Regions from separate parts of the Dyella sp. GSA-30 genome, predicted to be linked through region 2. Evidence: predicted binding sites of a transcription regulator. Region 2 holds the regulator's gene; the other holds the start of a gene.
What was found. Region 2 encodes sigma-54, which starts transcription at its own class of promoters, with help from an activator protein. Its sites were predicted from a motif close to TGGCACGNGCNTTGC; they were not measured.

Region 1 (15,127 bases), 2.0 Mb from region 2:
CGGGCAACGCGCCGCCATGCACGCGTTGCAGCAATCCCTCGGCCGCGAGCTCACGCAGATCGCGTCGGATCGTGTCCTCGGAGACTGCGAACGATTCGCTCAAATCCTTGGCGATCACCTGTCCGTCGCGCTTGAGCGCGGCGAGGATGGCCTGCTTTCTATGGCTGGTGAGCATGCACGAAATTCATTGACATTGCACGAAACTGCACGATAAGGTCTTTTCCCACTCCTGTCCAGTCTCAGGTATGCCTATGTCGCCAGTTGTCGAGCGCGTCCGTGTCGTGGAAAGCCAGGTGCTATCCAATGATTGGTACCTGCTGAAGAAAACCATCTTTGATTTCCGCCGTGCCAACGGCGAGTGGCAGCGTCAGCAGCGGGAGACCTATGACCGCGGCAATGGTGCGGTGATCCTGCTGTATCAACCAAGGTCACGCCATGTCGTCCTGGTACGCCAGTTTCGTTTTCCCGCTTACGTCAACGGCCATGACGGCATGCTCGTCGAAGCACCCGCCGGTCTGCTCGACGAGGCGACGCCGGAGCAGCGTATTCGTGCGGAGGTCGAAGAGGAGACCGGTTATCGAGTGGGCGAAGTCAGCAAAGTATTCGAGGCCTTTATGAGTCCCGGGTCGGTCACCGAAAAGCTGTACTTCTTTGTGGCCGAGTACGACGCGGATGCAAAGGTTGGCCATGGCGGCGGTATCGAGTCCGAAGGCGAAGACATAGAGGTGCTGGAGTTGCCGTTCGAGGATGCGTTGGCGATGGTGAGTCATGGCGAAATCGTCGATGCGAAGACGATCATGCTATTGCAGTACGCACAGTTGAATATATTTACGGCTGCACTGGAACGTTGAGTTAGTCAGCGTCTTTGCGCGCAGCGAACCACCGGCATAAAGGTGTAGGAAAACCCCTCCGACCTCGGATATAGATCGGCCGTGGAATATCGGTCGCGATGTCGCTGGCCTAGGATGCAACGCGTGGCAGGCAGACGCCTTGCGCATGGACAGCGCCCCGCGTGTCGTTTCGCTATATCGTCATCGGTTGGTCGCTGGCGGCGTCCCCAGATCGATGCGATGAGCGGTACGGCTTGGGCCATGGCGTCATCCATTGTCCCGGCCTGTCCCGCAACCGCAGGGAGGCTCCAAAGGGCGATGGCCATGGACAGGGGGAGGGCGGAGGCCGCCGCTCGAGATAACGGTGGCCTTCGCTTGTTCAGGCGCCAAGGATCGTGCCCGTGAACCGCCATAGTCTAGAGCAGGTTGAGCACCGACTCGGGTGGACGGCCAATTGCCGCCTTGCCATCGACAACCACGATGGGCCGCTCGATAAGAATTGGATGCGCCGCCATGGCAGCGATGAGCGCATCGTCGCCAAGCGTCGGTTCGTCCAGACCCAGTTCGCGATAATCCGGCTCGTTGCTGCGGATCAATTCACGCGGTGTCATGCCGAGCTGATCGAGCAGTTGCGTCAGCTCGGCCACGCTGGGCGGCGTTTCCAGATAGTTGACGACTTCACACGTGCAGCCACGTTCCTGCAGCAGCGCCAGCGTGGCGCGCGACTTGGAACAGCGCGCGTTGTGGTAGATGCGTGCGGCAGTAGCCATCGGCGATGCGATCAGCGATTGCCGCCGCGGTTGCCGCCGCCGCTACGGTTGCCACCGCCGCCGCCGGGACGACGATTACCGCCACCCTGGCCTTGCGGACGACCGCCGCCCCCTTGCGGGCGACCACCACCGGAACCCTGCGGACGACCGCCGCCGGAGCCTTGCGAACGGTTGCCGCCGCCTTGACCGGGACGACCGCCCTGGCCGCCACGATTGCCGCCCTGGCCTTGGCCCTGACCGCCGCCGCCGAAGCCGCCGTACGGATTGCCGCTACGCGCGCCAGCCGGTTTGCCGGGGCCGCGACGCTGGCCTTGGCCCGCGCCACCACCGGCAGCACCGCCGCCGTAGCCACGGCCGGGGCCGCGCGCTGCGCCGCCGCCTTCGCGGCTGTCGCCGGCAAACCACGTGCGCACTGAAGGCAGCTCCTGCCCGGGCGCCACGCCACGCTTGCCACCGGGCTTGCGACGGCCCGGATTGGCACCGCGATCGGGGCGAGCCACATTGCCGTTCACTTCCTTGCCCGGGCTGCGGCGCGGCTTGCCACGCGTGGGTTCGTCGCGGATGCGATCGAAGGCACGCAGTTCGCGCGCTTCGTCCGCGTAACCGCCGGCGTATGCGTTGCCGGTGCCGCGCTCGGGGCGATATTCGGTGACATTGCGATTGGCGCGGCGCTGGTGTAGCACCGGGCTCAGGGTCAGCACCGGTTGCGGTGCGCCCAGACCGGTCACCTTGCGCAAGTCCTTGACGATTTCTTCGCTCAGCGTTTCGCAATCGCCACGGCGCAATGCGCGCGGCAGATCGACGTTGCCGTAACGGATACGCTTCAGTCGGCTGACCAGGAAACCCTGCGAGTCCCACAAGCGACGCACTTCGCGGTTGCGGCCTTCGCGGATGACCACGCGGAACCAGCTATGGCTGCCGCCGCGGCTGATGATGGCGATTTCGTCGAAACGGGCCGGGCCGTCTTCGAGTTCGATGCCGGCTTTGAGTTTTTCGATGACTTCATCGGGCACTTCACCGTGCACGCGGCAAAGGTATTCGCGCTCCAGGCCACTCTTGGGATGCATCAGCGCGTTGGCGAGATCGCCATCGGTGGTGAGCAGGAGCAGGCCGGTCGTGTTGATATCCAGGCGCCCCACGGCGACCCAGCGCGCGCCCTTCAGTCGCGGCAGCTGTTCGAACACGGTGGGACGGCCTTCGGGATCTTCGCGAGTGGTCACCACGCCTTCGGGCTTGTGGTAGACCAGCACTTCGGTCTCGTCGCGATTGTCGGTGGCGACCACGAATTGCTTGCTGTCGATGGTCACGCGATCGCCGGCGTGAACGCTGGCGCCGATGCCGGCTGCCGCGCCGTTCACCTCGACTTCGCCGGCCTGGATGCGTTGCTCCAGCATGCGGCGCGAGCCCAGGCCCGCGTTGGCCAGCACCTTGTGCAGGCGCTCTTCCAGCGGTGGGACGTTTTCGTTACGCGGTTCGCGTTTCAGGGTCAGTACGGATTTCTGCGGCGCATTCATGCGCGGTACTCCTCGGTATCTTGCTCGTCGGCGTCGCCGTGTTCGGCGTCCGCGGTATTTGCTGCGTCATCGCTCTTGGCGGTGCTCGCAGCCGTATCGGGTTCTTCCACCGACAAGGCGTCGTCGGAAGCGTGTTCGGCGGCAGGTTCGGTGACGTCCTGCGCGATGTGTTCGGATGCGGGCGGCGAAACGTGGAAAGTTTCGGCTTCGTCGTTATCGGTCTCGTCGACCGATGCATCCGGATCGGCGACGTGATTGTCCGGCGTGTGGCTTTCCGCAGCCTTATCCTGCGCTTCGGCTTCGGCTTGCGCCTGGTTCTCGGCGAGCTCGTCGTCCGTGCCGTGCTCCAGCTCCGCGTCCGGATCGATCGGAAGATCCTTGATCACGCGCGGCGGCAGCGGATTCTGGTCGATCCGCATCTGCGGGTCTTCCATATCGCGGATTTCCGACAGCGGCGGCAGCTCGTCCAGCGATTTCAGATTGAAGTAGTCCAGGAACAGGCGGGTGGTGCCGAACAGGGCCGGCTTGCCGGGCACGTCGCGGTAGCCCACCACGCGGATCCATTCGCGCTCTTCCAGTGTCTTGACGATATTGGACGACACCACCACGCCGCGGATCTGTTCGATTTCCGGGCGGGTAATGGGCTGGCGATAGGCAATCAAGGCCAGCGTCTCCAGCAGTGCGCGCGAATAGCGGCTGGGTTTTTCCGTCCACATCCGCGAAATCCACGGATGCACGTCCTGGCGTACCTGGTATCGAAAGCCGGAGGCGACTTCCAATAGTTGTACGCCGCGGCCTTCGCAGTCGGCGGCCAGGGCTTCGAGCGCCTTGGCGATATCCTCGCGACCGACTTCCTCATCTTCGTTGAACAGCTCGTTCAACTGGACGACGGTCATCGGTTGGGAGGCGGCCAACAACGCGGCCTCGATAATGGGTTTCAATTGCTCGATCTGCATGGCCTTCAGGTCGGATGCGGATGCATTATTCGTAGGCTGACGCGGCGAGGTCGTCATCGGGGGCGGTTTCTTCCGCTTCCGCCGGTTCCTCTGCCATCGCCACCTTTGCCTTGACGTAAATCGCTGCCAGCGGTTCTTCCTGCACGATCTCCACCAACATTTCCTTGGCCAGTTCCAGCATGGCCAGGAAGGTCACCACCACGCCCAACCGCCCTTCGCTGACATCGAACAGGGTTTCAAAGCGGTGGAACTGACTGTCATTCAAGCGGCCCAGCAACTCGCCCATACGCTGGCGAACGCTGAGCGCCTCGCGTTTGATTGCGTGATGACCGAACAATTCGGCACGGTGCATCACATCCTTGAGTGCCAGCAAAAGCTCCTTGAGGTCCAACGGTGGCGGCAACTTGATCACGTTGCGCTCGCCGACGTCGGCCTGGACCACTACCGTGTCGCGCTCCAGCCGGGGCAGGGCATCGATATCTTCGGCAGCACGCTTGAACCGCTCGTACTCCTGCAAACGACGTACCAGCTCGGCACGCGGGTCTTCCTCGATGCCTTCTTCAGAGGGCGGCCGGGGCAACAGTAGCCTCGACTTGATCTCGGCCAGGATCGCGGCCATCAGCAGGTATTCGGCCGCCAGCTCCAGGCGCATGACATCGCGCATCAACTCGATGTATTCCATGTACTGCCGGGTAATCTCGGCGACGGGAATATCCAGAATGTCCAGGTTTTGCCGGCGGATCAGATAAAGCAGCAGATCCAGCGGGCCCTCGAACGCCTCCAGGATGACTTCGAGCGCATCCGGCGGAATGTACAGATCCTGCGGCATCTGCAACATCGGCTCGCCGCGCACGATGGCCAGCGGCATTTCCTGTTGTTGCGGTACCGACGCGAAAGCGTCCTGCGGTGCTACGACCGCTTCGGGCTCGGTGCTCATCAATACATGTCGTTGGGCCGCGTGTGGGCGGCAGGTAATGCTTTCAACACATTAGGAACCGTTCTGTCCGGCCGGTAAGTCCCGGCGTGCGCTTAACGAATGTCCCCGTCAGGATGCCGATTGTCAGGCGGCGACCCGATGACCCTGAAGCTAAATAATCGTTGGCGTTCAGCTGCGGCGCCACGCGCGCCATCGTCATCCCGGTATCTCGCTTGATGAAACCGCTCTGCGGCGATTTCGGTCAGGCGGGCCGTGCTGAGCGACCACCACGGCACCATCGTTCGGCCAGTTAACCGGTACGACGACGCAAGCCATGAGGTGACGAGCCTGGCGTCACTGATGGTTTGGCGGTCTGCTGAGTGCATGGGGCTTGAGCCGTGGCAACCGGTTTGGACCGGCTTGTGCGGCAATCTAAGAACCCTTGCGTGGCTGACAGAGTAATGGCAGTGAGACGACAAGTCCAGTATCGCCCCTGGATTAAGGGCGGGATATTCAGCACTGAGGCGCCTGGGGTTATCAGCGCAGTGCCGCCTATTCGGTAGTGGGGCAGCATGTGACCCATCGTGTCGGCGCATGGCGCGGTTCGGTCATGATGCTATGCGACAAATCGCCCGCGCATGGTCGCAATAGCTGTCAAACCGCACATATTCGAGCGATAGCGGCGATAAAGTCGCGTCTACAAATGCCTAAAACGACCTTGAAATGATACAAATAGGTGACATGGCATACGGCTTGCTTTGCGGTGGTAAGTGGTCGCCAAAGAAACGGGGTTCGAGCGGCGGGGTGCCCTTGGACGAACCGGCGAGCAGGCGGCGGGGAGAAGGCGCGTGACGAAAGACGACCAAACCAGCAAAGGAAGCGATTCGGAGCAGCTGAGGCCGGCGCGCATGCGCATCGAGACCACAGTGCTGATGAGCCGCGGCGATCAATCGCAGCCCACCGATCTGGTGGACATCTCGGCCACCGGCGTTCTGTTACGCCGCCCCCTGGGCTGGAAAGGCGAGGCCGGCCAGAGCTGGGTGCTGGACATGATCTTCGGCCATGACCTGCATATCCACCTGGAGGCCATCGTCGCGCGCGTATCGAGCCGCCACATCGGCTTTGCCTATACCCACATTCCCGAAGACAAGCAGGTGCCTCTGTGGAATCTGCTGGGCGGCTATGCGGATATTTTGGAGATGTGGAAGGACGAGTAGGCTCGGCTTTCAACACAAAAAAAGCCCGCATCAAGCGGGCTTTTTTTTATGGGCTTGGAGAGCACTCAGGCCGCAGCCGGCTTCTTCTCATCGCGTAGTTCACGCCGCAGAATCTTGCCTACATTGCTCTTGGGCAGCGCGTCGCGGAACTCGATCACCTTGGGGCGCTTATAACCGGTGAGGTTCTCCTTGCAGAACTGCTTGAGCTCCTCGACGGTAAGGTTCGGGTCCTTGCGCACCACGAAAATCTTCACCACTTCGCCGGAATGCTCGTCGGGCATGCCGATGGCGGCCACTTCGGCCACGCCAGGGTGCTGCATGACGGCGTCTTCGACTTCGTTCGGGTACACGTTGAAGCCGGACACCAGGATCATGTCCTTCTTGCGATCGACGATATAGAAGTAGCCGTTCTCGTCCATCTTGGCGATGTCGCCAGTGTGCAGCCAACCGTCGCTGCCGAGCACCTTGATGGTTTCGTCCGGACGCTGCCAGTAACCCTTCATCACCTGCGGGCCGTGGATCATCAGCTCACCCACTTCGCCCACGCCAAGCGGCTGGTTGTCTTCGGACCAGATTGCCGCATCGGTGGAGGACACCGGCAGGCCGATGGAGCCGTTGTACTCCTTCAGGTCGAGCGGGTTGATACATGCCGCCGGCGAGGTTTCGGTCAGGCCGTAGGCCTCGACCAGGGTGCAGCCGGTCACCTTTTTCCAGCGTTCGGCCACCGCGCGCTGCACGGCCATGCCGCCACCCAGGCTCAGGTGCAGGCGCGAGAAATCGAGCTCGGCAAAGCCCGCCGTATTGAGCAGGCCATTGAACAGCGTATTGACGCCGGTCAATGCGGTAAAACCCGATGCCTTGAGCTCCTTGACGAAGGCAGGCATGTCGCGCGGATTGGTAATCAGCCAGCTCAGGCCACCAAGGCGCATGAACACCAGGCCGTTCGCGGTCAGCGAAAAGATGTGATACAGCGGCAACGCCGTAATCACCACTTCCTGGCCCGGTCGCAGATTGGTGCCGATCCACGAACCGGCCTGCAGCATGTTGGCGACCATATTGCCGTGCGTGAGCATCGCACCCTTGGCCACACCGGTGGTGCCGCCGGTGTACTGCAGGAAGGCGATGTCGTCGTGACCGATATCGGGCGTCTTCACCGTGTGGGCCGCGCCACGCGACAAGGCGTCCTTGAAGCGCACCGCCTGCGGCAGGCTGAAGGCCGGTACCAGCTTCTTGACGTTCTTGACGACAAAGTTGACCAGCACGCCCTTGAGGCCGAGCAGATCGCCGATGCCGGTGGTAACGATGTGCTTGACCCCGGTCTCTGCCACGACCTGCTGCAAGGTTGCGGCGAAATTGTCCAACACCACGATGGCTTTCGCGCCGGAATCTTCCAGCTGATGCTTCAGCTCGCGCGCGGTGTACATCGGGTTGGTATTGACCACGATCAGCCCGGCGCGCAACGCGCCGAACAGGGCGATCGGATATTGCAGCACGTTGGGCATCATGATCGCGATGCGATCGCCCTTGACCAGCTTGAGCTCACCGGTGAGATAACCGGCGAACTGCTTGCTCATCGCATCGATCTGGCCGTAGCTGAGCTTCTTGCCAAAACTGGCGAAGGCCGGGCGCTCACGAAAACGTTCGAAGGCTTCTTCCAGCACCGCGACAACCGATGGGTACTGGTTGATGTCGATTTCTGCGGGTACACCATCCGGATAATGCTTCAGCCACGGACGCTCATTGCTCATGTTTTATCCCAAGCTCCCAGTTTCGATCCGCCGATGGTCAGCATCGTGCATTAGCGGTATACGGCCGCGGCATTGGAGCATACGCTTGCGTATGCAGCAAGCCGCGCTGCAACGAGGATAGAGCATGACCAAACGCTTTCGCATCGCCTTGTTTTCGCTGGTGCTGCTCGCCCTGGCCGGTGCCCTGGCGGGCTGCCATCGCACACCCGACGAAGAGCGTATCCGGCAGGCGATTGCCGCGGCCGGCAAGGCCGCCGAACAGGCCGATGCCTCGGCGCTGGCCGATGTGCTCAGCGACGATTTCGATGGGAACGGTGGCCAGACGGACAAGCGTGAGCTGTCCGGCTTGCTCCGTGCTGCGAAATTTCGTGGCGAGACGATCCATGCCCTGATCGGGCCGATCGATGTCGAGCAGCGTGGTGAGCGGTACGTTGCCAAGTTTTCGGTCACCCTGACCAGCGGTGGCAAGTTGCTGCCGGCGCAGATGGGGGTTTATCAGGTCGAGAGTGGCTGGCGAAGGGAAGGGAAAATGTGGGCCTGTTTTACGGCGACGTGGTCGCAATAACGCGAACTCCCTTCCTACTCGTCATTCCGGCCTGCGCCGGAATGACGAGCAAAAAAGAAACCGCCTTTCGGCGGTTTCTTTTCAATCTCAGGCGGCCTTCTTGCTGGCCAACTGCCGCAACACATACTGCAGAATCCCGCCGTGACGGAAGAACTCGCGTTCCTTCGGCGTCAACAGCAGCACCTTCACGGTGAAGCTCTTGGTGCTGCCATCGGCGGCAGTGGCGGTGACCTTGGCGGTCTTCGATTCGCCGCCGTCCAGGCCGACGATGTCAAAGGTTTCCTTGCCGGTCAGGCCCAGCGACTGCGCGTTCTCGCCGTCCTGGAACTGGCAGGGCAGCACGCCCATGCCGACCAGGTTGGAGCGATGGATGCGCTCGAAGCTCTCGGCGATCACGGCCTTGACGCCCAATAGCAACGTGCCCTTGGCCGCCCAGTCGCGCGACGAGCCGGTGCCGTATTCCTTGCCGGCCAGGACCACCAGCGGCGTCTTGTCGGCCTTGTACTTCATCGCCGCGTCGTAGATGGCCAACTGCTCGCCGTTCGGGACGTAGAGCGTGTAGCCGCCTTCGACACCGTCAAGCATCAGGTTCTTGATGCGGATGTTGGCGAACGTGCCGCGCACCATCACGTCGTCGTTGCCGCGACGCGAACCGTAGGAGTTGAAGTCCTTCGGCTCCACGCCCTTGGAGATCAGGAAGCGGCCCGCCGGGCTGTCCTTCTTGATCGAGCCGGCCGGCGAAATGTGGTCGGTGGTGATCGAGTCGCCGAACACGCCCAGTACGCGCGCGCCGTGGATGTCCTCGATCGTGCCCGGCTCCTTGCTCATGCCGTCGAAGTAGGGCGGATTCTTGATGTAGGTCGAGTCGTCCCACTGATAGACCGAGCCGTCCGGTGAGGCGATATGGTTCCAGCGCGTATCGCCCTTGAACACGTCGGCATAGTTCTTTTCGAACATCTGCGGATTGATCGCACCGGCGATGGTGTCGGAGATTTCCTTGTTCGACGGCCAGATGTCTTTCAGGAAAACCGGTTTGCCATCGCTACCGGTGCCCAGCGCGTCCTTGGTCAGATCGATATCGAGCGTGCCCGCCAAGGCATAGGCAACCACCAGCGGCGGCGAAGCGAGATAGTTCATCTTCACTTCCGGATGCACGCGGCCTTCGAAGTTGCGGTTGCCCGAGAGCACCGACGCCACGGCCAGGTCACCTTCGCCGATGCCCTGGCTGATTTCCGGCGGCAGCGGGCCGGAGTTGCCGATGCAGGTGGTGCAGCCGTAGCCGACGATGTAGAAGCCGATCTTTTCCAGCTCCTTGAGCAGGCCGGTTTTTTCCAGGTAATCGGTGACCACCAGCGAACCCGGGCCGATCGAGGTCTTGACCCACGGCTTGGCGGTCAGGCCCTTGGCGGCGGCTTTCTTGGCAAGCAGGCCGGCGCCGAGCATCACCGCCGGGTTGGAGGTGTTGGTGCAGGACGTGATCGCGGCGATCACCACCGAGCCGTCCTTCAGATCGAAGCTCTGGTTGTTGCGCGTGACCGCGACCGAGCCTTCGCCGATGGCATTGGCTTCGTTGCCGATCGCGCTCGCGCCGCCTTCGCCGGCATAGCGCGAAGCGTCGCCATTGCGCGGCTTGCGGTTGGCGGTGAGCGGCCCGACGGCATCGTGGAAGCTCTGCTTGACGCCTTCGAGCAGCACACGATCCTGTGGGCGCTTCGGGCCGGCGAGTGACGGCTTCACTTCGGCCAGGTTGAGTTCCAGCGTGGTGGTGAAGCGCGGCTCGTGCGCGTTTTCGTCGTGCCACAGGCCCTGCGCCTTGGCATAGCTTTCGACCAGCGTGATGTGCGCTTCGGTGCGGCCGGACAGGCGCATGTAATTCAGCGCTTCCTGGTCGACCGGGAAGATGCCGCAGGTCGCACCGTATTCCGGCGCCATGTTGGCGATGGTGGCACGGTCGGCCAGCGGCAAGTGCTTGAGGCCATCGCCGAAGAACTCGACGAACTTGCCCACCACGCCGAGCTTGCGCAGCATCTGCGTCACGGTCAGCACCAGGTCGGTGGCGGTGACGCCCTCGCTGAGCTTGCCGGTCAGCTTGAAACCGACCACTTGCGGAATCAGCATGGAAGAGGGCTGGCCGAGCATGGCCGCTTCGGCTTCGATGCCGCCGACGCCCCAGCCGAGCACGCCGATCCCGTTGATCATGGTCGTGTGGCTGTCGGTGCCGAACACCGTATCGGGATAGGCCCAGCTCTGGCCGTCCTTGTCCGCGGTGAACACCACGCGAGCAAGATGCTCCAGGTTCACCTGGTGCACGATGCCGGTGCGCGGCGGCACCACCTTGAAATTATTGAAGGCCTTCTGCCCCCAGCGCAGGAACGAGTAACGCTCCTGGTTGCGCTCGAATTCGATCTCGACGTTCTTTTCCAGCGCCGACTCGGAGCCGAACGCATCGACCTGGACCGAGTGATCGATCACCAGTTCGGCCGGTGCCAGCGGATTGATCTGGGTGGCGTCGCCACCGAGCTTGACCACCGCATCGCGCATCGCGGCCAGATCGACCACGCAAGGCACGCCGGTGAAATCCTGCAGCACCACGCGGGCGGGCATGAAGGCGATCTCGGTATCGGGCTCGGCCTTGGCGTCCCAGTTGGCGATCGCCTCGATTTCCTTCGAGGTGACGTTGACGCCGTCTTCGTGGCGCAACAGGTTTTCCAACAGGATCTTGAGCGAGTAGGGGAGGTGCTTGAGGTCGAAACGTTGACCAAGTTTGGTCAGGCTGGCGATCTGATACGAGCTGCCGTTGACATTAAGCGTGTCGCGGGTGGCGAATGAATCCAGCATGGGGCGTTACTCCTTTGCAAAGCGGCCTGGTGCGAAATCTTCGGAGCGCACGGGGTGCGAACTGGACAATCCTAAAACAATAGGCGTGAGCGGAATTGTAAAAAACGCTCCCGTGGCTTCCGGCACCCGCTCAGTGTGGGGCCATTGAGGTTACGCGCAAGCGACGGAGGATGCCGATCCCATTGCAAGATTTCGAACGCAGCCGGAAGCGTTGTCTTGCGTTGCGGCAGCCATGGCCCGACTGGCAAAATAGGCGGCTGCAAGCCCTCCAAAAGCGGCATGGCAACACGCTTTCCCTGCCGCGCCAGCCGGTCTTCGGGTCGCCGCGCTCACGTAGCGCGACGCAGCCGAGGCTACGCCAATCGCAACTTCATGGACCTGGACACTATGCTCAACGCCTACCGCCAACATGTCGCCGAACGCGCCGCACTGGGTATCCCCGCGCTGCCGTTGTCGGCCCAGCAGACTGCCGAGCTGATCGAGCTGCTGAAGAACCCGCCGGCTGGCGAAGAGACTTTCCTGGTCGACCTGATCGCCAACCGCGTGCCGGCCGGCGTGGACGATGCCGCCAAGGTCAAGGCGTCCTACCTGGCCGCCGTGGCGTTCGGCACGGAAAAGTGCGCGCTGATCAGCCGCGAGAAGGCCACCGTGCTGCTGGGCACCATGCTTGGCGGCTACAACATCCATCCGCTGATCGAACTGCTCGATGACGCGCAGGTCGGCCCCATTGCCGGCGAGGCGCTGAAGAAGACCCTGCTGATGTTCGACGCCTTCCATGACGTCAAGGACAAGGCTGACAAGGGCAACGCGAATGCCAAGGCCGTGCTGCAGAGCTGGGCCGATGCCGAATGGTTTACCAGCCGCCCCGCCGTGCCCGAGAGCATGACGATCACCGTGTTCAAGGTGCCGGGCGAGACCAACACCGACGACCTGTCGCCGGCCCCCGATGCCACCACGCGTCCGGACATTCCGATGCACGCGCTGGCGATGCTCAAGAACAAGCGCGACGGCGCGCCGTTCCAGCCCGAAGAAGATGGTAAGCGCGGTCCGATCCAGCAGATTCTCGATCTCAAGAACAACGGCCATCTGGTCGCCTATGTCGGTGACGTGGTCGGTACCGGTTCGAGCCGCAAGTCGGCGACCAACTCGGTGCTGTGGTGGACCGGCGAGGACATTCCGTTCATTCCGAACAAGCGCTTCGGTGGCGTGTGCCTGGGTTCGAAGATCGCGCCGATCTTCTACAACACGATGGAAGACGCCGGCGCGCTGCCGATCGAACTCGACGTCTCCCAGATGGAGATGGGCGACGTGGTCGAGCTGCGCCCGTACGAAGGCAAGGCGCTCAAGAACGGTGAAGTGATCGCCGAGTTCCAGGTCAAGTCCGATGTGCTGTTCGACGAAGTGCGCGCCGGTGGCCGCATTCCGTTGATCATCGGCCGCGGCCTGACCGCCAAGGCGCGCGAAGCGCTGGGCCTGCCGGCGTCGGACCTGTTCCGCCTGCCGCAGAACCCGGCCGATACCGGCAAGGGCTACACCCTGGCGCAGAAGATGGTCGGCCGCGCCTGCGGCCTGCCGGACGGCCAGGGCGTGCGTCCGGGTACCTATTGCGAGCCGAAGATGACCTCGGTCGGTTCGCAGGACACCACCGGCCCGATGACCCGCGACGAGCTGAAGGACCTGGCCTGCCTGGGTTTCTCGGCCGACCTGGTCATGCAGTCGTTCTGCCACACGGCCGCTTATCCGAAGCCGGTCGACGTCAAGACGCATCACGAGCTGCCCGCCTTCATCTCCACCCGCGGCGGCATCAGCCTGCGTCCGGGCGATGGCGTGATCCACTCCTGGTTGAACCGCATGCTGCTGCCCGACACCGTCGGCACCGGCGGCGACAGCCACACCCGTTTCCCGATCGGCATCTCGTTCCCGGCAGGCTCCGGCCTAGTCGCCTTCGCGGCGGCCACCGGCGTGATGCCGCTGGACATGCCCGAGTCGGTGCTGGTGCGCTTCAAGGGCGAACTGCAGCCGGGCGTGACGTTGCGTGACCTGGTCAATGCGATCCCGCTCTACGCGATCAAGCAGGACCTGCTCACCGTCGCCAAGCAGGGCAAGAAGAACATCTTCTCCGGCCGCATCCTGGAAATCGAAGGTCTGCCGGATCTGAAGGTGGAGCAGGCGTTCGAGCTGTCCGACGCCTCGGCCGAGCGTTCGGCGGCCGGTTGCACCGTGCATTTGAACAAAGCGCCGATCATCGAGTACTTGAACTCGAACATCACCTTGCTCAAGTACATGATCGCCCAGGGCTACCAGGACGCGCGCAGCCTGCATCGCCGCATCAAGGCGATGGAAGCATGGCTGGCCAATCCCCAATTGCTAGAACGCGATGCCGACGCCGAATACGCCGCTGTCATCGAGATCGACCTGGCCGACGTACACGAGCCGATCGTGGCGTGCCCGAACGATCCAGATGACGTCAAGACGCTGTCCGATGTCGCTGGCGCTTCGATCGATGAAGTGTTCATCGGCTCGTGCATGACCAATATCGGTCATTTCCGTGCAGCGTCGAAGCTGCTGGAAGGCAAGCGCGATATCCCGACCAAGCTCTGGGTCGCCCCGCCGACCAAGATGGACCAGAAGCAGCTGACCGAGGAAGGCCATTATGGTGTGCTCGGCACCGCCGGCGCGCGCATGGAAATGCCGGGCTGCTCGCTGTGCATGGGCAACCAGGCGCAGGTACGTGAGGGCGCGACCGTGTTCTCCACCTCGACCCGCAACTTCCCCAACCGCCTGGGCAAGAACTCCAATGTCTACCTGGGTTCGGCCGAACTGGCGGCGATCTGCTCGCGTCTGGGTCGCATCCCGACCAAGCAGGAGTACATGGCCGACATCGGCGTGATCAACGCCAATGGCGACAAGATCTACCAGTACATGAACTTCGATCAGATCGAAGACTTCAAGCAGGTGGCGGATACCGTTACGGCTTGAGAGCCGTGGTGAGTTGAGCGTCTGCAAAGCCCGGCTTCGGCCGGGCTTTTCTTTTCTCACTTCTCCCCACTCTCAACTATCCTAGGCGGATGATCTCCTCCCATCTCGCCGTCGTTTCGCTGCGCGACCTCACCCTGGTCCAGGCCGTGCGCCGCCATGGCAGCTTCAATAGCGCCGCGCGTGCGATGCATATCAGCCCATCGGGGCTGTCGCATCAGGTGCAGAAAGTGGAGCAGGCGCTGGGCACGCCGCTGTTCGAACGTGGCGGGCGACGGGTAGTGCCGACGGCCAGCGGGCATCGGCTACTGGAACAGATCGACGCCTTGCTGGTGGCGGCCGAACATCTGCAGCAAGCGGCCAAGGCGGGCGAAGTGGCCTTCGGTGGCGAGTTGCGTCTGGGCGTACTGGCGACGTTGGGGCCGTATCTGCTGCCGCATCTGATTGCGCCGTTCCCGCAACATTTTCCCGGTGCGCGCCTGAGCCTTTCCGAAGGCAAGCCGCGCGGTCTGTTGCGCCGGCTGCACGAAGGCGAGCTCGATGCCGTGCTGGCACCGCCGGCCACCGTGCCCAGCGGCATCGCGATGCGCTCGCTGTTTTTTGAACCCTGGGAGTTGATGTTCCGCGACGACCATCCGTTAGCCGGCAAGCGCAGTATCGATCTTGAGCAGCTCGATGCCGGCGACGCCACGCTGATGAGCGAAAGCCACGCCGATGGCTTGCCGGGCGTCAACGGCAGTGGGCATGTGCAGGATGTCAGCCTTGAAAGCCTTGCGGCGCTGGTCGGTCTGCGCGGT
Region 2 (15,127 bases):
GTTCGCTCGAATCGATGACCTTTTCGGCCAGCGAAGACAGCGGACGCAGAATTCGGCGTTCTTCGGCGATCGCATCGGCCAGCGACAGCCCGCGCGCCGAAAGCGGGTGCTTGCGGCGCGTTTCCGAATAGCGCTTGATCAGGATCTCGTCGCGGCAATCGATAAAGATCAGATGCACCTGCACGCCGGCCGATGCCAGCTCGGACATCACCTCCGGCACCTGGCGGAAATCGTCGCCACGGTTGCGGATATCGATGCCGACAGCGATATGTCGGCGCTGCCCACTCTTGTCGTTCTTGATGACCGTGCGCACCAGTTCGTGCAGCAAGGCGGTGGGCAGGTTGTCGACGCAATAGAACCCCAGGTCCTCCAGCGCGCGCAGGGCGACGGTCTTGCCACCGCCGGACATGCCGGTCAGGACGATCAGGTGGGTTTCGTCAGGTTCGATACTAGGAACCAGTTGCGGGGAATCGCTCATGAAGGTTCTCTGTTACCAGGGCGGCAACCGGCGCATCTGGTGCGCCTGGCGGTCGATGAAGGTCTGTGCCGGATCGATGCCCTTGCTCTTCAATACATGGCTGCGCACAGCCGCTTCCACAAGGACCGCCAGGTTGCGACCCGGTGCCACAGGGATGGTGATCAGCGGGACCTGCACTTCCAGGATCTCGCGGCGGCCGACGTCGCCGGTCAGGCGGGTCATGCCATCGGTGTCCTCGCCGTCTCGCAGTGGCTTGAGATGCACGACCAGGCGCAGATACTTCGAGGGCTTCACCGCGGTGTGACCGAACATCTCACGTACGTTGAGAACGCCCAGGCCGCGGACCTCGAGCAGATCCTGCAGCAGTTCCGGGCAGGTGCCGTCGATGACATCCGGCGCGATCAGCGTGAATTCGGTGGCATCGTCGGCCACCAGCCGATGGCCGCGGCTGATCAGTTCCAGCGCCAGTTCGCTCTTGCCCGAGCCGGACTCGCCGGTAATCAGCACGCCGATCGAAAAGACCTCGAGAAAAACCCCGTGCAAGGTGATGCGCGGGGCCAGCATGCGCGCCAAGTAGTACTGCATCCAGGTCAGCAGCTCGTGGCCGCGCTTGGAGCTGATCCACAAGGGCGTATTGGTCTCTTCGGCCACTTCACGCAGATCGGACGGGATCGCCTGATCCTTGGTCACGATAATCGCTACCGGCTGGTAAGCGGCGATCTTGTTGATCACTTCCCAGCGCTGGCGCGAATCCAGCCCATCGAGGAAGTTGAGCTCTTCCGTGCCGATGATCTGGATCTTGTTGGGGTAAATGACGTTCAGGTAACCGATCAGCGACGGGCGTCGGCTGATCGTGACGCCATGTTCGAGCACGCGCGCTTCCCCACGCATGCCCGACACCCAGCGCAAGGCCATGCGTTCGTGTACGCCATCGTAGAGTTGTCGAGCGGTGAGGCGGTCCAAGCGGAGTCCCTTTGGCCGCGCGAGCGGCACCTGGCGATATTGTGCCAGTTTGGATCCATTTGTGCCCTGCAGCACAAGGACGCGCCCCGAAAGATACCGGGGCGCAAGGCATGGGCTGGGAGAGGACCGGGTTTTGCTCCCTCTCCCCTGGCTTTGCCGGGGGGAGAGGGGCGGGGTGAGGGGGCTCTTGGCCTAGCCGGCCCCCAGAAGATCAACCGTACTGCCGCTCAGCGCGCACTTCACGCTGGTGCTTGTCGCAGATCTTGTCGCGGTGTTTGCGCAATTGCGCGGTGAGCTTGTCGAACAGGACATCGATGGAGGCATACATGTCTGATTCGACGGCCTCGGCGTGGAGCACGCTGCCATTGACCGATAGATTGCCTTCGGCTTTCTGCTGCAGCTTGCTGACCGAGAGAACGATATTGAGGCTCAATATCTTTTCGTCGAGGCGGGTAAGGCGGTCGAGCTTGGCGGTAGCGTGCTCGCGCAGGGCCGGGGTGACTTCGATCTGCTGACCGCTGAGTTGGAATTGCATGTTGCGCCTCCTCATGATGCTGGCCGCGTTTCGCGGCTTGGGTTGGATGCATCCTCGGGTGTCGAGGAAACACCATCAGTCATAAGCTGGGAACATTCCTGGCGCGATCAAGTTCCCGCAAGCGCGAATTTATTTCTCACGTACCGATCAATTGGCGCGTTGGCGCTCGCTCGAACTTGGTATGCGCATGGCCTCCCGATATTTGGCAACCGTGCGACGCGCCACTTGAATGCCCTTGCGGCGCAATTCTTCGGCGATCGCCTGGTCCGATAAAGGTTTGCGTGTGTCTTCCGCGTCGACGAGTTTGCGCAGCATCGCCTGAATGGCCGTGGCCGATGCGCTGCCGCCGTCTTCGGTGGAAACACCACTGGAAAAAAAGTGCTTGAGTTCGAACGTTCCGCGCGGCGTATGAATGTATTTGCGCGTGGTCACGCGGGAAATCGTCGATTCGTGCATGCCGACTTCTTCGGCGACTTCGCGCAGCACCAGGGGGTGCATCGCTTCGGGGCCGTAGTCGAGAAAGGCGCTCTGCCGCCGCACGATGGCTTCGGCGACCTTGAGCAAGGTTTCCGCGCGCGACTCCAGGCTCTTGATCAGCCAGCGCGCTTCTTGCAGTTGCCCGCGCATCCAGCTGGCGTCTTCGCCGCGGGCCTGCGCGATCATGTTGCAATAGTGCTGGTTGAGGCCCAGGCGCGGCTGGCAATCGGGATTGAGGCTTACGCGCCAGCGGCCGCCGTCCTTGCGTGCGTACACGTCGGGCGCAACGTATTCCACCGGTGTCGGGTCCATCGACGCGCCAGGGCGCGGATCCAGGCTGCGGATCAGCATGGACGCGGCGGAAACCTCTTCCGGCTCGGCGCGCAGACGGCGCGCCAGCTTGCTGACGTCGTTGCGAGCGAGCAATTCGAGTTCGTTGTCGACGATACGCAGCGCCAGTTCGATATGCGGCGTGTCGGGGTCGAACTGTTCCAGCTGCACCCGCAGGCAATCGCGCAAGTCCAGGCTCGCCACGCCGGTCGGATCAAAACGCTGCAGCAGGCGGCGCACGCCGTCGACTTCGTCGAGGCTCGCCTTCAAATCGGCTGGAATGGCGGCAGCGACGGCTTCCAGGCCTTCGCTGAGGTAACCGTCGGCGTTGACCGCATCGATCAGCACCGTTGCGATGGTGCGTTGACGCGGCGTCATGTGCGTCAGATTCAGCTGCCACATCAGGTGTTCGTGCAACGTTTCCGGCGCGGCGTTTTGCGGCTCGAAGCCGTCTTCGTCGCCATTGCCGTTGCTACGGCTGGAACTGGCGCTGCCGCTGCTGGAAAAGTCGATCGGTTGATCGCCGGGGCCGTCGCTCCAGTCTGGCGCTTCGGCGTCGTCGCCCGGGCCGCTATCGTCGCTGCTCTTGGTGCTGGACGGCACCGGTACTTCGACCGCGCTTTCGAAGCTGCCGTCTTCGGCGTTTTCGTTGTCGGTGGATTCTTCGGAGAACTCGAGCAGCGGATTGCTCTCGGCAATCTGGCGCAGCTCGGCCTCCAGCTCCAACTGCGACAGCTGCAGCAGGCGGATAGCCTGTTGAAGTTGAGGCGTGAGCGTAAGTTGCTGATTGAGGCGAAACTGCAGTCCGGTTTTCATGCCAGCCGGGAAAAGATGAACTGGGGTCATCCTAACCCCTATAAACGGGTGCGACCATAGCCCTAGTCGCCAGGGGAGGCTAGAGCGTACAGTCGAATGTGATTTGGATCAGGGTTACGTTAAAACGTCGTGTCATGACGAGCACCTGCAAAACGGGCAGGTATTCGGATTACAACCGGAATTCGCGGCCCAGATAGACTTCACGTACCTTCTCGTCGGCCAGGATGTGTGCCGGTGTGCCACGCGATAGCACTTCGCCATCGTTGAGAATGTAGGCTCGGTCACAGATCCCGAGTGTTTCGCGAACGTTATGATCGGTGATGAGCACGCCGATGCCGCGCTCTTTCAGATGACGGACGATGCGCTGGATTTCGCCTACCGAAATCGGATCGACGCCGGCGAACGGTTCGTCGAGCAGCATGTAACGCGGCTGCGCGGCCAATGCGCGGGCGATTTCCACGCGTCGGCGTTCGCCGCCCGACAGGCTGATGCCTTTCTGTTCGGCGATGTGCGCGATCTTCAGCTCATCGAGCAGGCTTTCCAGCTCGGTATTGCGCTGGCGCTGATCCAGACCTTCGCGCAATTCCAGTACCGCCATGATGTTGTCTGACACCGTCAGGCGCCGGAACACCGAGGCTTCCTGCGGCAGATAGCCGATACCCAGCTTGGCGCGGGCATGCATCGGCAGGCCGGTGATGTCCTGTTTGTCGAGCTTGATCAAGCCCGCATCGGCCTCGATCAGGCCGACGATCATGTAGAAGCAGGTGGTTTTGCCAGCGCCGTTCGGGCCGAGCAGACCGACGACCTCGCCTTCGCGAATCGAGAAGGCAAAGTCGCGCACGACCTGACGGGTACGGAAACTCTTTTGCAGACCTTCAGCAGAAAGCATGGATTACGGTTGCCCCTGCGGCTTGGTCGACGTGGATTGGGCGGGCGCCGGTGCCGACGCGCTGCTCGCAGGCTTGGCCGGTGGCGTCGCCGGCTTGGCGCCCTTGTCGGTACGCGGCTTGGGTACGAAGGTCATCGCCACGCGTCCGTCGCCACCGCTCTCGCCATTCATCTGGCTGGTCTGGGTGTTGTAGGTGAGCTTGTCGCCGTGGGCTTCGCCACGGCCCTGCTGCTTGACCACGGCATTGCCGGTAAGCACGGCAATGCCGTTGATGTTGTCGTAGTCCAGCTGCGTGGCGTCACCGGTCATCAGGTTGCCCGAATCGTCGATCTGCTGGATGTGCGCGGGCGTACCCGTCATCACCATACGGCTGACGTTCTGGTCGCCATCGAAATAGATCTTGGCCAGATTACCGGTGACCTTCATCGTGCCCTGAGTGATCACGACGTTCCCGGTGAGGGTGGTGATGCTGTTGGGCGCGTTGAAGCCGTCGAACGAATTGGCGTGCTCGACGTTCATCGGCTTGTCGCGGTCATCCTTTCTTGCCAGCGCCGGTTGCAGCGCGAGCAGCCCCAGGAGCAGCAGGCTGTACCGGACGACTCCGCGGGCGCGGGACGAATGTGCCGTGGACGTCATTGAGGAGCTCCAGATGATTGTCGTTGAGGTTGGCACGCATGCCGATGCCGTTCATTCTACTGTCGCCCTGGGTCAACTGTGCCGGGGCGTCGGTTTGCATACGATTTTCTTTCGGCCAGGCGGTCACTTCGGACGTATGCAGATCAGCCGGCGGCGTATCGGCAAAGGCCGGGCGGTGCATATAGACCGCGCCCTGCAGCTTCAGCAGGGTGCCGGCCTTGTCGACCCAGGCATAGGTCGAATCGCCCGACCAGTCCGGCACGCCGGGCTGGTTGGAGGGCAGGTCGTACTTGGGCGCGTTGATATACAACGACTCGTCGCCCTCGCGACGCTCCAGGTGCGGCGCATTCATGCCGAAGCTCGGTTGGCCGTCCTCGTCGTAGGACCACAAGCGGAAGTTGGTCAGCACATAGCCCGAACGCGGCGGGCCGACGAAGTCGCTCACCTTGGGTGAAGGCGCCAGCCACCAATACACGCCTTGCGCGGCGGCGATGCCGAGCGCAAGCAGCACGATCAGCGCTGGCGTGCCGCGATCGCGCAGAAACCCCGGCAATCTCATCGCCAGCGCTCCTGTTCCGCGGCGACGCGGCCCTGGGCGAGAAGAATCAGATCGGCCACTTCGCGCGCCGCACCCTGGCCGCCGCTTCGACGGGTTTGCCAGTGGGCGCGTTCGGCCACCCATGGGTGAGCGTTGGCTACTGCTACCGCCAGGCCTGAGATGGCCATGGCAGGCAGGTCGGGCAGGTCGTCGCCGACAAAGGCGACCTGATCCGGACTCAGCTGCAGCGCATCGATCAGCTGATTCAGGCAGGCGCGCTTGTCGTTCTGGCCCTGGTAGACGTGGGCGATATCGAGCTCTTCGGCGCGCAGGGCAACCGGATGGCTGATCCGCGCGGACAGAATCGCTACCTGTACGCTGTTGTTTTGCAACAATTTTAGGCCGAGACCGTCGTGCACGTGGAAAATCTTCGCCTCATGGCCGTCTTCGCCGTACCAGAGCCGGCCGTCGGTCAGCGTGCCATCCACGTCGAACACGGCCAGGCGAATCTTGGCGGCGCGGGCGAGGACTTCGGCGGGGACGTCAGCGAGATAGGTAGACACGTTCACGATAGCCTGGCTGGGACGAAGACAACTTGATGGAGATGGGAGACGGGTAGTGGGGACGCCAGGCTCAGGCCTTGCGGCAGCTTGTTAACGCACGAGGCTCGCGGTGGCCTACATCTAGCGCCCCCACAAGCCGTTTCCCATCCCCAGATATCACCCCATCACACCACGCGGGCGCGGAGCAGATCATGAATGTTAAGCGCGCCGACCACTTTTTGCTGCTCATCGACCACCAGCAGGGCGTGAATCTGATGCTTTTCCATCAGTTGAGCCGCTTCGATGGCCAGCTTGTCGGCCCCGATGGTCTTGGGGCCACGGGTCATCACCTCGGCGACGCTGGCGCCGCGCAGGTCCACGTCGTCGTCGTCCAGGGCGCGGCGCAGGTCGCCGTCGGTAAACACGCCGAGCAGGCGGCGGTCGGCATCGATCACCGCGGTCATGCCCAGATGTTTGCGGGTCATTTCCACCAACGCCTGGGTCAGGCTGGCGTCGGGCGCCACGGTCGGGATGCCGTCGCCGGTGTGCATAATGTCGCTGATATGCAGCAGCAGACGCCGGCCCAGACTGCCCGCCGGATGCGAACGGGCAAAGTCCTCAGAGGTGAAGCCACGGGCTTCGAGCAGGGCCACGGCCAGCGCATCGCCCATCACCAGGGCAGCGGTGGTGCTGGCGGTGGGCGCCAGGCCGAGGGGGCAGGCCTCGACCGAGATGCTGGTGTCCAGGTGCAGGTCGGCCTGCTTGGCCAGGGACGATTGATCGTTACCGGTCATGGCGATCAGGGGGATGCCCTGGCGCTTGATGACCGGCAGGATGAACAGGATTTCGTCGGTTTCGCCGGAGGCGGACAATGCCAGCACCACGTCCTGGGGCAGGATCATGCCCAGATCGCCATGGCTGGCCTCGCCCGGATGGACGAAGAACGCCGGCGTGCCGGTCGAGGCGAGTGTGGCGGCCACCTTGCGGGCGATATGCCCGGATTTGCCCATGCCGATCACCACCACGCGGCCGGCACAACCGAGGATCAGCCGGCAGGCTTCGACGAAATCCTGGCCGATACGCGGCTCGAGCGCCCGGATCGCGTCCGCCTCGGTGGCGATCACGGTGCGGGCGCTATGGATGATGGCGTCTGCGTCGATCAAGGCGGGCTGGCTGGGGCGTGCGATATGGGCGTTCATGCGTCCTCGGGGGCTAGGATCGGCGGTCCGTAAGCTTGCCGACCGGGGGATCGGCTGCTCGGCTCACTCCTTTGTGCCGGGCTGAAGCGGACACCGCTGTCGTTTCTGCGACAGAAGATTTCCATTACCATGGCATATTCGCATTTTACCGTTATATGACGGCGCGTTGGATGGAAGTATGCACTTCTATCGCAGGCGTCGCCGCATCAGCTCCAAGCAGGAACCCCATGGACGCAGCCACTATTCAGGCAATGATTGAAACCGGCCTGCCCGGCGCGCGCGCCGATGTCAGCGGTGACGACGGCGTGCACTTCGAGGCCGAAGTGGTCGCCAGCCAGTTCGCCGGCAAGTTGCCTTTGGCCCGCCACCGCCTGGTCTATTCGACCCTCGGCGACCTGATGGGCGGGGCCATTCATGCCCTGGCGCTGAAAACCTATACGCCCGAGGAAGTGGCCGCGCGTCGCTGACGACCGCGCTACCGCCCTCCAGACATTCTCTTTAAGGACTTTTGATGGCCAAGATTCTGATCAGCGGTGGTGAGCCGCTCCATGGCGAAGTGGGCATTTCCGGTGCCAAGAACGCCGTGTTGCCGATCCTCGCTTCCTGTCTGCTGGCCGACGAGCCGGTAGCGATCAGCAACGTGCCGCACCTGCACGACGTCACCACCTTCATCGAACTGCTCGGCCAGATGGGCACCCAGCTCACCTTGGACGACCGCATGAAGATGCAGGTCGACCCGCGCTCGACCGACCGTTACTTCGCCCCGTACGACCTGGTGCGCACCATGCGTGCGTCGATCCTGGTGCTTGGGCCGCTGGTCGCCCGCTTTGGCGAGGCCGAAGTTTCGCTGCCGGGCGGCTGCGCGATCGGCTCGCGCCCAGTCGACCAACACATCCGCGGCCTGGAGGCGCTCGGCGCCGAGGTGGTCGTCGAGAACGGCTACATCAAGGCCAAGGCCAAGCGTCTGAAGGGCGCGCGCATTGCCATGGACATGGTCACCGTAACCGGTACCGAGAACATCATGATGGCCGCGGCCCTGGCCCAGGGCACCACCATCATCGAAAACGCCGCGCAGGAACCGGAAGTCGTCGACCTGGCCAACTGCCTGATCGCGATGGGCGCGCAGATCGAAGGCGCCGGCACCTCGACCATGGTGATCCATGGCGTGGAGCGCCTGCATGGCGCCGAATACGAAGTGCTGCCGGACCGCATCGAAACCGGTACTTTCCTGGTCGGTGCCGCGATGACCGGCGGCAAGGTCCGTGCGCGTAATGCGCGGGCCAGCACGCTCGAATCCGTGTTGTCCAAACTTGAAGACGCCGGCGCACACATCTCCACCGGTCCGGACTGGATCGAGCTGGACATGCAGGGCCGTCGCCCGAAGGCGGTGAACATCACCACGGCGCCTTACCCGGCATTCCCGACCGATATGCAGGCGCAGTTCACCGCGTTGAACTGCATCGCCGAGGGCGTTGGCGTCATCACCGAAACCGTGTTCGAAAACCGCTTCATGCACGCGCATGAGCTGCAGCGTCTGGGCGCGGACATCCGCCTCGAAGGTAACACCGCGATCATCCAGGGCGTGGCAAAGATGAGCGGTGCGCCGATCATGGCCACCGACCTGCGCGCTTCGGCGTGTCTGGTGCTTGCCGGTCTGGTCGCGCAGGGTGATACCACCGTCGACCGCGTGTATCACATTGATCGTGGTTACGAGAACATCGAAGAGAAGTTGGGCGTGTTGGGCGCGAAGATTCGCCGCTTGCCGTCATGATCGGAATGAGTGGTGAGGAGTGAGTGCGGTACGCCGTGACGTTACTGCTGTTCTCTCACTCCTTCCCACTCTCAACCCGTTATTTGCCGCCCTGGTAGCTGATCAGCTGCAGGGTCAGGTCGCCGCCGTCGCTCTGCGCGAGCTTTACCGGCACCGGATATTTCTGCGGGACGTACCATGCGCTGAAAGCCTTATCGGCGTCGGTGCGTTCGACGCGTTCGGCCTGGAAGGTGCCGGCGGGGACTTGCACGCTTTCCTTGCCGGTGACCTTGAATTGCTGGTTTTCGACATTGCGCTTTACGGCGACTGGCAGCGTGACCGCCTGTTTGCCGTCGCGTAGCGCCCAGCCCACGGCGAGCGGGGCGAGGTTGCGGTCGACCATGCCCGCGGTGCCGGCGTAGGTCGACGGGCCCTTGCCTTCATCAATGCTGACCTGGTGATTCGCGTCGACTTCGACATGGCGCGTCTTGGTCTTGAGCGCCTTGACGGTCGAGTCGTAGACCTGGGTTTCCGGTGCGCCCTGGTTGATGCGGAAGCGCGAACTCTCGTTCGAGCTGGCACCCAGCGCCGCGGCCAGGCCGCCGGTGCTTTTCACGTCGTTGCTGTAGACCCAGCTGCCACCGCCGGCGGACTTCAGGGAGATGGTTGCCTCACCGATGGCCTGGCCACCCTGCAATACCTGATACCTGGCGGTAAACGGCGCGGGCGTGGCCGCCATGGCGGCGGTGGTGGTGAACGCCAGCAGGATGCCGGCGGCGATAATACGAACGCGGTTAGGTGTCTTCATAAGGTTCAGGAGTCTACGCGGCGATCCTGAACAGACAATGTGAATGGCCGTAGCGTTCTGCGAAAACGCCGCGAGATCTTTATGTCACTAACCTCAGTTTTTCCTATCGTCATCCCGGCTTGCGCCGGGATGACGAGATAAGAAGGGGTCTTTTGGAGCGTTCTGAAGCCGCTCCTACACCTGCAGGTGGCGGTCAAGCAACCTCAGAGGGGCAGACAACGCCACGCCATCGAGCATGACGCGGTCGGCTTCGCCTAAAGCCAGGCGCCTCCGCGCAATCCAGTCCACCACCGCAGGCAACAGCCGATGCTCATGCGCCAGCAGCCGCTGCGCCAGGCTGTCTTCATCGTCCTGTGGCGTGATGGCAACACGCGCCTGCGCGATAACCGGGCCGCCATCGAGTTCGGCGGTGACGTAATGCACGCTGGCACCGTGCTCGGTATCGCCCGCTTCCAGCGCACGTCGATGCGTATGCAGGCCACGGTATTTGGGCAGTAGTGAAGGGTGGATGTTGATCATGCGCCCGACCCAGGGACGCAACGTGTCGCCGTCGAGGATGCGCATGAAGCCGGCAAGCACGATCAACTCCGCGCCGCTGTCGGCGACGCGTGTAAAAAGATCCGCATCGAAATCGCGGCGCTGAGCGTAGCTGCGTGGATTGAGCGCCACCGTCGGAATGTTGGCCGCTTCGGCAAGACGCAGCGCACCGGCGCTTTGCTTGTCGCTGGCGACCAGGACGGGTTCGATCGCCAACTCGCCACGCTCGCGCGCGGCCAGTAGCGCGGCCAGATTGCTGCCGCGTCCCGAAGCAAGGACGGCTATACGCAAAGGTGTCGGCATGCTGTGGTGTCGAAGGCGCTGGACCCCGGCCGTGGCCGGGATGACAGGCGGTCGAATCAGCCGATATGGACGCGTTCGTCGCCCGAAGCGGCGACAACTTCACCGATCACCGCGGTGACGAGGCCGTGCTTCTTAAGCAAATCGGCCGCTGCCGCAACCGCGCTGGACGGCAGAATCACCGTGAAGCCGACGCCGCAATTGAAGGTGCGCCACATTTCTTCGCGAGCGACATTGCCTTCGCGCATCAGCCAGTCGAATACCGGCGGCAACACGATCGCCGACGCATCGAGCTTCAGCGCCAGCCCGTCCGGCACCACGCGGATGATGTTTTCCTTCAGGCCGCCGCCGGTGATGTGCGCCATGCCATGAACCTGCACGGACTTCATCAGCTCCAGGATCGGCTTGACGTAGATCGTGGTCGGCGCCATCAAGGCATCGACCAGCTTGACGCCGCCAAGGTCGAGCTCGAGCGGACTGCCGGCGCGTTCGACGATCTTGCGCACCAGTGAATAGCCGTTCGAATGCGGGCCGCTGGAGGCGACGCCAAGAATGACATCACCCGCGACGATGCCCTCACCGCTGAGCATCTCGGATTTTTCGACCGCGCCGACGGTAAAGCCGGCCAGGTCGTACTCGCCCGGCGGATACATGTCCGGCATTTCAGCGGTCTCGCCGCCGATCAGCGCGCACCCGGCCAGTTCGCAACCCTTGGCGATGCCGCCGACGACTGCAACGGTGGTGTCTACGTCGAGTTTGCCGGTGGCGAAATAATCGAGGAAGAACAGCGGCTCGGCGCCCTGTACCAGGACATCGTTGACGCACATGCCGACCAGGTCGATGCCGATCGTGTCATGGCGCCCCAACTGCTGGGCCAGCTTGAGCTTGGTGCCCACGCCGTCGGTACCGGAGACCAGCACCGGCTCCTTGTAGCGACCGGACAGGTCGAACAGGCCGCCAAAACCACCCAGGCCGCCCATGACTTCAGGGCGGAAGGTGCGCTTGACCAGAGGTTTGATGCGCTCGACGACGGCATTGCCTGCATCGATATCGACACCGGCGGCGCGATAGGTAAGGGCGTCGGACATGACGGGTTCCGGCGAGGGTGGCTGGGAAACGGTCAATATTAGCAGAGGGGGATGTCCGGCGGCCGAATTTGCCGCCTCCGTTCCCTGTTTCCCATTCCCTGTTCTCCAGCCGTCATTGGACGCTCACGCCCAGATTCGGCAGACTCTCCACGTTTCCCACTGGATCAAGCCCTCCCCATGCGCTTCCCTCGCCAGCTCCTCGTCGGCTTCGTGCTGAGCCTGTTCATGCTGCTGTCGGCGGTCCACGCCCAGTCCCAGGTGTCGCCGTACACGGTGGTCGTGCCGGTCAAGGACACCACCGAACCGGTGCGTGACCAGGCGTTTGGCGAGGGGCTGGGCCAGGTACTGACGCGCGTCGCTGGTGGGCAAGATCTGCGTAGTCGCGCCGGTTATGGTGACGTCATCAAGGGCGCGCCGGGCCTGGTGCAGCAGTATCGCTATCAGCGCGGCGCCCCCGGCGTGGCGACCGGTCTCAGTTTGTCGGTGACGTTCGATCAGGCCGCGGTGCAGCGCGCCGTATCGCAGATGGGCGTGGCCAGCGCCGGCGTGAAGCCGCCGATCCTGCTGGTGGTACGCGGCGACGACAACAAGGTGCTGGGCAAGGACGCGCTGGCGACGCTGACCCAGACCATCTCGACCCGCGGCTACGGCGCGGTGCTGGCCGATCCGGAGAAAGTCGGCGATACGCCCACCGTGTCCAGTGTCGATGCCGAAGAAGTGATGGCGTTGGCCAAGCAGTACCGTACCGGCCTCATGCTGGTCGGTCAGGTTCATGGCAATACAGCTGATTGGAACCTGGTGTCGGGCGGTCCGCAGCAGCGCTGGACGACCAAGGCGGCCGATGGAAATGCGATGCAGGCCGATGCGGGCAACAATCTTGCCGATCGTCTGGGCAAGCAGCTCAATACGATCGGCACCGCCAACGTCGACGGCAAGCTGTGGATCACCGGGCTCAATACGGCGATGGACTATGCGAATTTGCTTTCCACCTTGCGTGCCGATCCGATGGTGCGCCAGGTGACCACGCTGAGTGCAAAGGGTGACGGCATGCTGTTCGCGGTTAAGGCCGGCCTGCCGATGGATGCCTTGTCGGCCAACCTCGCTGCCGGTGGGCGCCTGTTACAGGGTGAAACCCACGATGGCGCCGATGCCAGCCTGCGTTGGCTGCATTGATCGCTGGTCATGATTTGCAGCGGATCGTTGATGCGGAGGCCATGATCGCGCCGCAACGGTCCGACGTTGTTTTTCTTGCGTAAGGACGCCGTGTGTCGACTCACTCGCCGATGAATCAGGACGTTTCCCGCCGCTGGCAGATCTTGGCCATTGCGGCGGTGATCTGCTATTTGCTGTGGTTGCTTGCGCCAGTATTGATGCCGTTCGCTGTCGCGGGCATGTTGGCCTATCTGGGCGATCCGCTTGCCGACCGCCTCGAACGCATCGGTCTGGGCCGCACGCTCGCCGTCACGATCGTCTTTGTCGTGATCTCGCTGCTTGCCGTCGGTGCCTTGCTGCTGTTGATACCGCTGATTTCTCGTCAGGTCGAGAACCTGGTTCAGAACCTGCCGCGCTATGTGGAGTGGATCCGCGATACGGCACTGCCATGGATACAGCACCGGTTACGTCTTGATCCGGATGTCTTCGATACCCAGCGTCTGGTGCAGACGATCAAGGAGCACATGGATTCGATCGGCGGTGTCGCCTCCACCGTGCTGGGCAAGATATCCCGCTCCAGCATCGGCGTGGTGATGTGGCTGACCAATCTGGTGCTGATCCCGGTGGTGGCGTTCTATCTATTGCGCGACTGGGACCGCCTGACGGCTTGGATCGACCAGATGCTGCCGCGCTCGATCGAGCCGACGATTGCCTATCTCGCGCGCGAATCGGACAAGGTGTTGGGCGCCTTCGTGCGCGGCCAGTTGCTGGTGATGCTGGCGCTGGGCATTTTTTACGGCGGCGCGCTGGGTATAGCCGGCTTGTCGGTGGGGCCATTGATCGGCATGGTCGCCGGTCTATTGAGCTTCGTGCCCTACCTGGGTTTTATCGTCGGTTTCGGTTCGGCGGTGATCGCTGTGCTGGTGCAATACGGCGACTGGACGCATCTGCTGATCGTGGTTGGCGTGTTCGTGGTCGGTCAGCTGCTTGAAGGCTATGTGCTGGTGCCGCGCCTGGTTGGCGAAAAAATCGGCCTGCATCCGGTGGCGGTCATTTTCGCGGTGCTTGCCGGTGGTTACCTGTTTGGATTTCTCGGCGTGCTGCTGGCCTTGCCAGCGGCGTCGGTGATCATGGTGCTGCTGCGCTATCTCGGCGAGCGTTATCGACAGAGCGAGTTGTATACGGTCGAAGGTGCGCAGGATCCGGTCATTACCGAAGTCGATGTCACCGTCGATACAAAAACTGGCGACGTCGAAACCGAAACCACCGTCATCAGGGAAGGCGACAACAAGGATGGCAAGTCCTCGCCATGATTCCGCAGTTGCCGCTTGCCTTGCGCTGGCCACGTCGCCAGCGATTTGAACATTTTTATGCCGGTGCAAACGCTCCCGCGGTCGCTTCGCTCGAAGCGCTGGCCCACGAGCCGGGTGCGGCATGGCTCTATGTCAGCGGCCCGGCTGGCAGCGGTAAAAGCCATCTATTGATGGCTGCCTGCCAGGCGGCCAATGAACTGGGCCGCACGGTGCAATACCTGCCGCTGTCGCGATTGAGCGACCGTGCTGCCGCTATTCGTGGCGTGGCCGGCAGCGACTTGCTCGCGCTGGATGATCTCGATGCCATCGCAGGCGATCGCGAAGCCGAGCATGCCTTGTTCGACGTCTACAACCGCATGCGCGCGGACGGACTGGCGATGGTGTTTGCGGCCGAAAACGTGCCGACACAACTGGGTTTGAGCTTGCCCGATCTGCGCTCGCGCCTCGGTGCTTGCCAGCAGGCCGTGCTCAAGCCGCTCGACGATCAGGAGCGGCGACTCGTGCTCAAGACGCAGGCGGCTTCACGCGGCATCGAGCTGGACGACAACGTGCTGGATTGGCTGTTTGCGCGCTATGTGCGCGACCTGGGCGCCTTGCTCGATCTGCTCGATCGGCTGGATCAGGCGTCGCTGGCGGCACGGCGCCGGGTGACGGTGCCGTTCTTGCGTGAGTTGTTGAAGCAAGAGCAAAGCTGACTAAAGAGACTTAGAGTGCGACTTTAGGGAAGTTCAAAAGACCTTTCCTAGTCGTCATCCCGGCGAAGGCCGGAAGCGCTT

Region 1: QMG46_RS13990 (PilZ domain-containing protein) is a predicted target of sigma-54. The motif match lies at 5,729-5,743, and genes of this name have one in related genera.

The regions. Positions count from the first base shown of each region.
Region 1 covers NZ_AP027042.1:3,175,789-3,190,915, forward strand. Annotated here, with positions in the region: gene QMG46_RS13960 (DeoR/GlpR family DNA-binding transcription regulator) at 1-175, opposite strand, end outside; gene QMG46_RS13965 (NUDIX domain-containing protein) at 252-851, shown strand; gene arsC (arsenate reductase (glutaredoxin)) at 1,247-1,600, opposite strand; gene QMG46_RS13975 (pseudouridine synthase) at 1,612-3,114, opposite strand; gene scpB (SMC-Scp complex subunit ScpB) at 3,111-4,070, opposite strand; gene QMG46_RS13985 (segregation and condensation protein A) at 4,096-5,007, opposite strand; gene QMG46_RS13990 (PilZ domain-containing protein) at 5,895-6,203, shown strand; gene QMG46_RS13995 (AMP-binding protein) at 6,269-7,951, opposite strand; gene QMG46_RS14000 (hypothetical protein) at 8,076-8,516, shown strand; gene acnA (aconitate hydratase AcnA) at 8,604-11,354, opposite strand; gene acnB (bifunctional aconitate hydratase 2/2-methylisocitrate dehydratase) at 11,742-14,333, shown strand; gene QMG46_RS14015 (LysR family transcriptional regulator) at 14,423-15,127, shown strand, end outside.
Region 2 covers NZ_AP027042.1:5,169,513-5,184,639, reverse strand. Annotated here, with positions in the region: gene rapZ (RNase adapter RapZ) at 1-478, opposite strand, end outside; gene hprK (HPr(Ser) kinase/phosphatase) at 491-1,393, opposite strand; gene raiA (ribosome hibernation-promoting factor, HPF/YfiA family) at 1,653-1,976, opposite strand; gene QMG46_RS22405 (RNA polymerase factor sigma-54) at 2,124-3,599, opposite strand; gene lptB (LPS export ABC transporter ATP-binding protein) at 3,769-4,488, opposite strand; gene lptA (lipopolysaccharide transport periplasmic protein LptA) at 4,492-5,007, opposite strand; gene lptC (LPS export ABC transporter periplasmic protein LptC) at 5,021-5,683, opposite strand; gene QMG46_RS22385 (KdsC family phosphatase) at 5,680-6,225, opposite strand; gene QMG46_RS22380 (KpsF/GutQ family sugar-phosphate isomerase) at 6,390-7,403, opposite strand; gene QMG46_RS22375 (BolA family protein) at 7,631-7,870, shown strand; gene murA (UDP-N-acetylglucosamine 1-carboxyvinyltransferase) at 7,915-9,174, shown strand; gene QMG46_RS22365 (DUF3108 domain-containing protein) at 9,254-9,961, opposite strand; gene purN (phosphoribosylglycinamide formyltransferase) at 10,136-10,801, opposite strand; gene purM (phosphoribosylformylglycinamidine cyclo-ligase) at 10,858-11,886, opposite strand; gene QMG46_RS22350 (DUF8605 domain-containing protein) at 12,064-13,059, shown strand; gene QMG46_RS22345 (AI-2E family transporter) at 13,170-14,351, shown strand; gene hda (DnaA regulatory inactivator Hda) at 14,348-15,046, shown strand.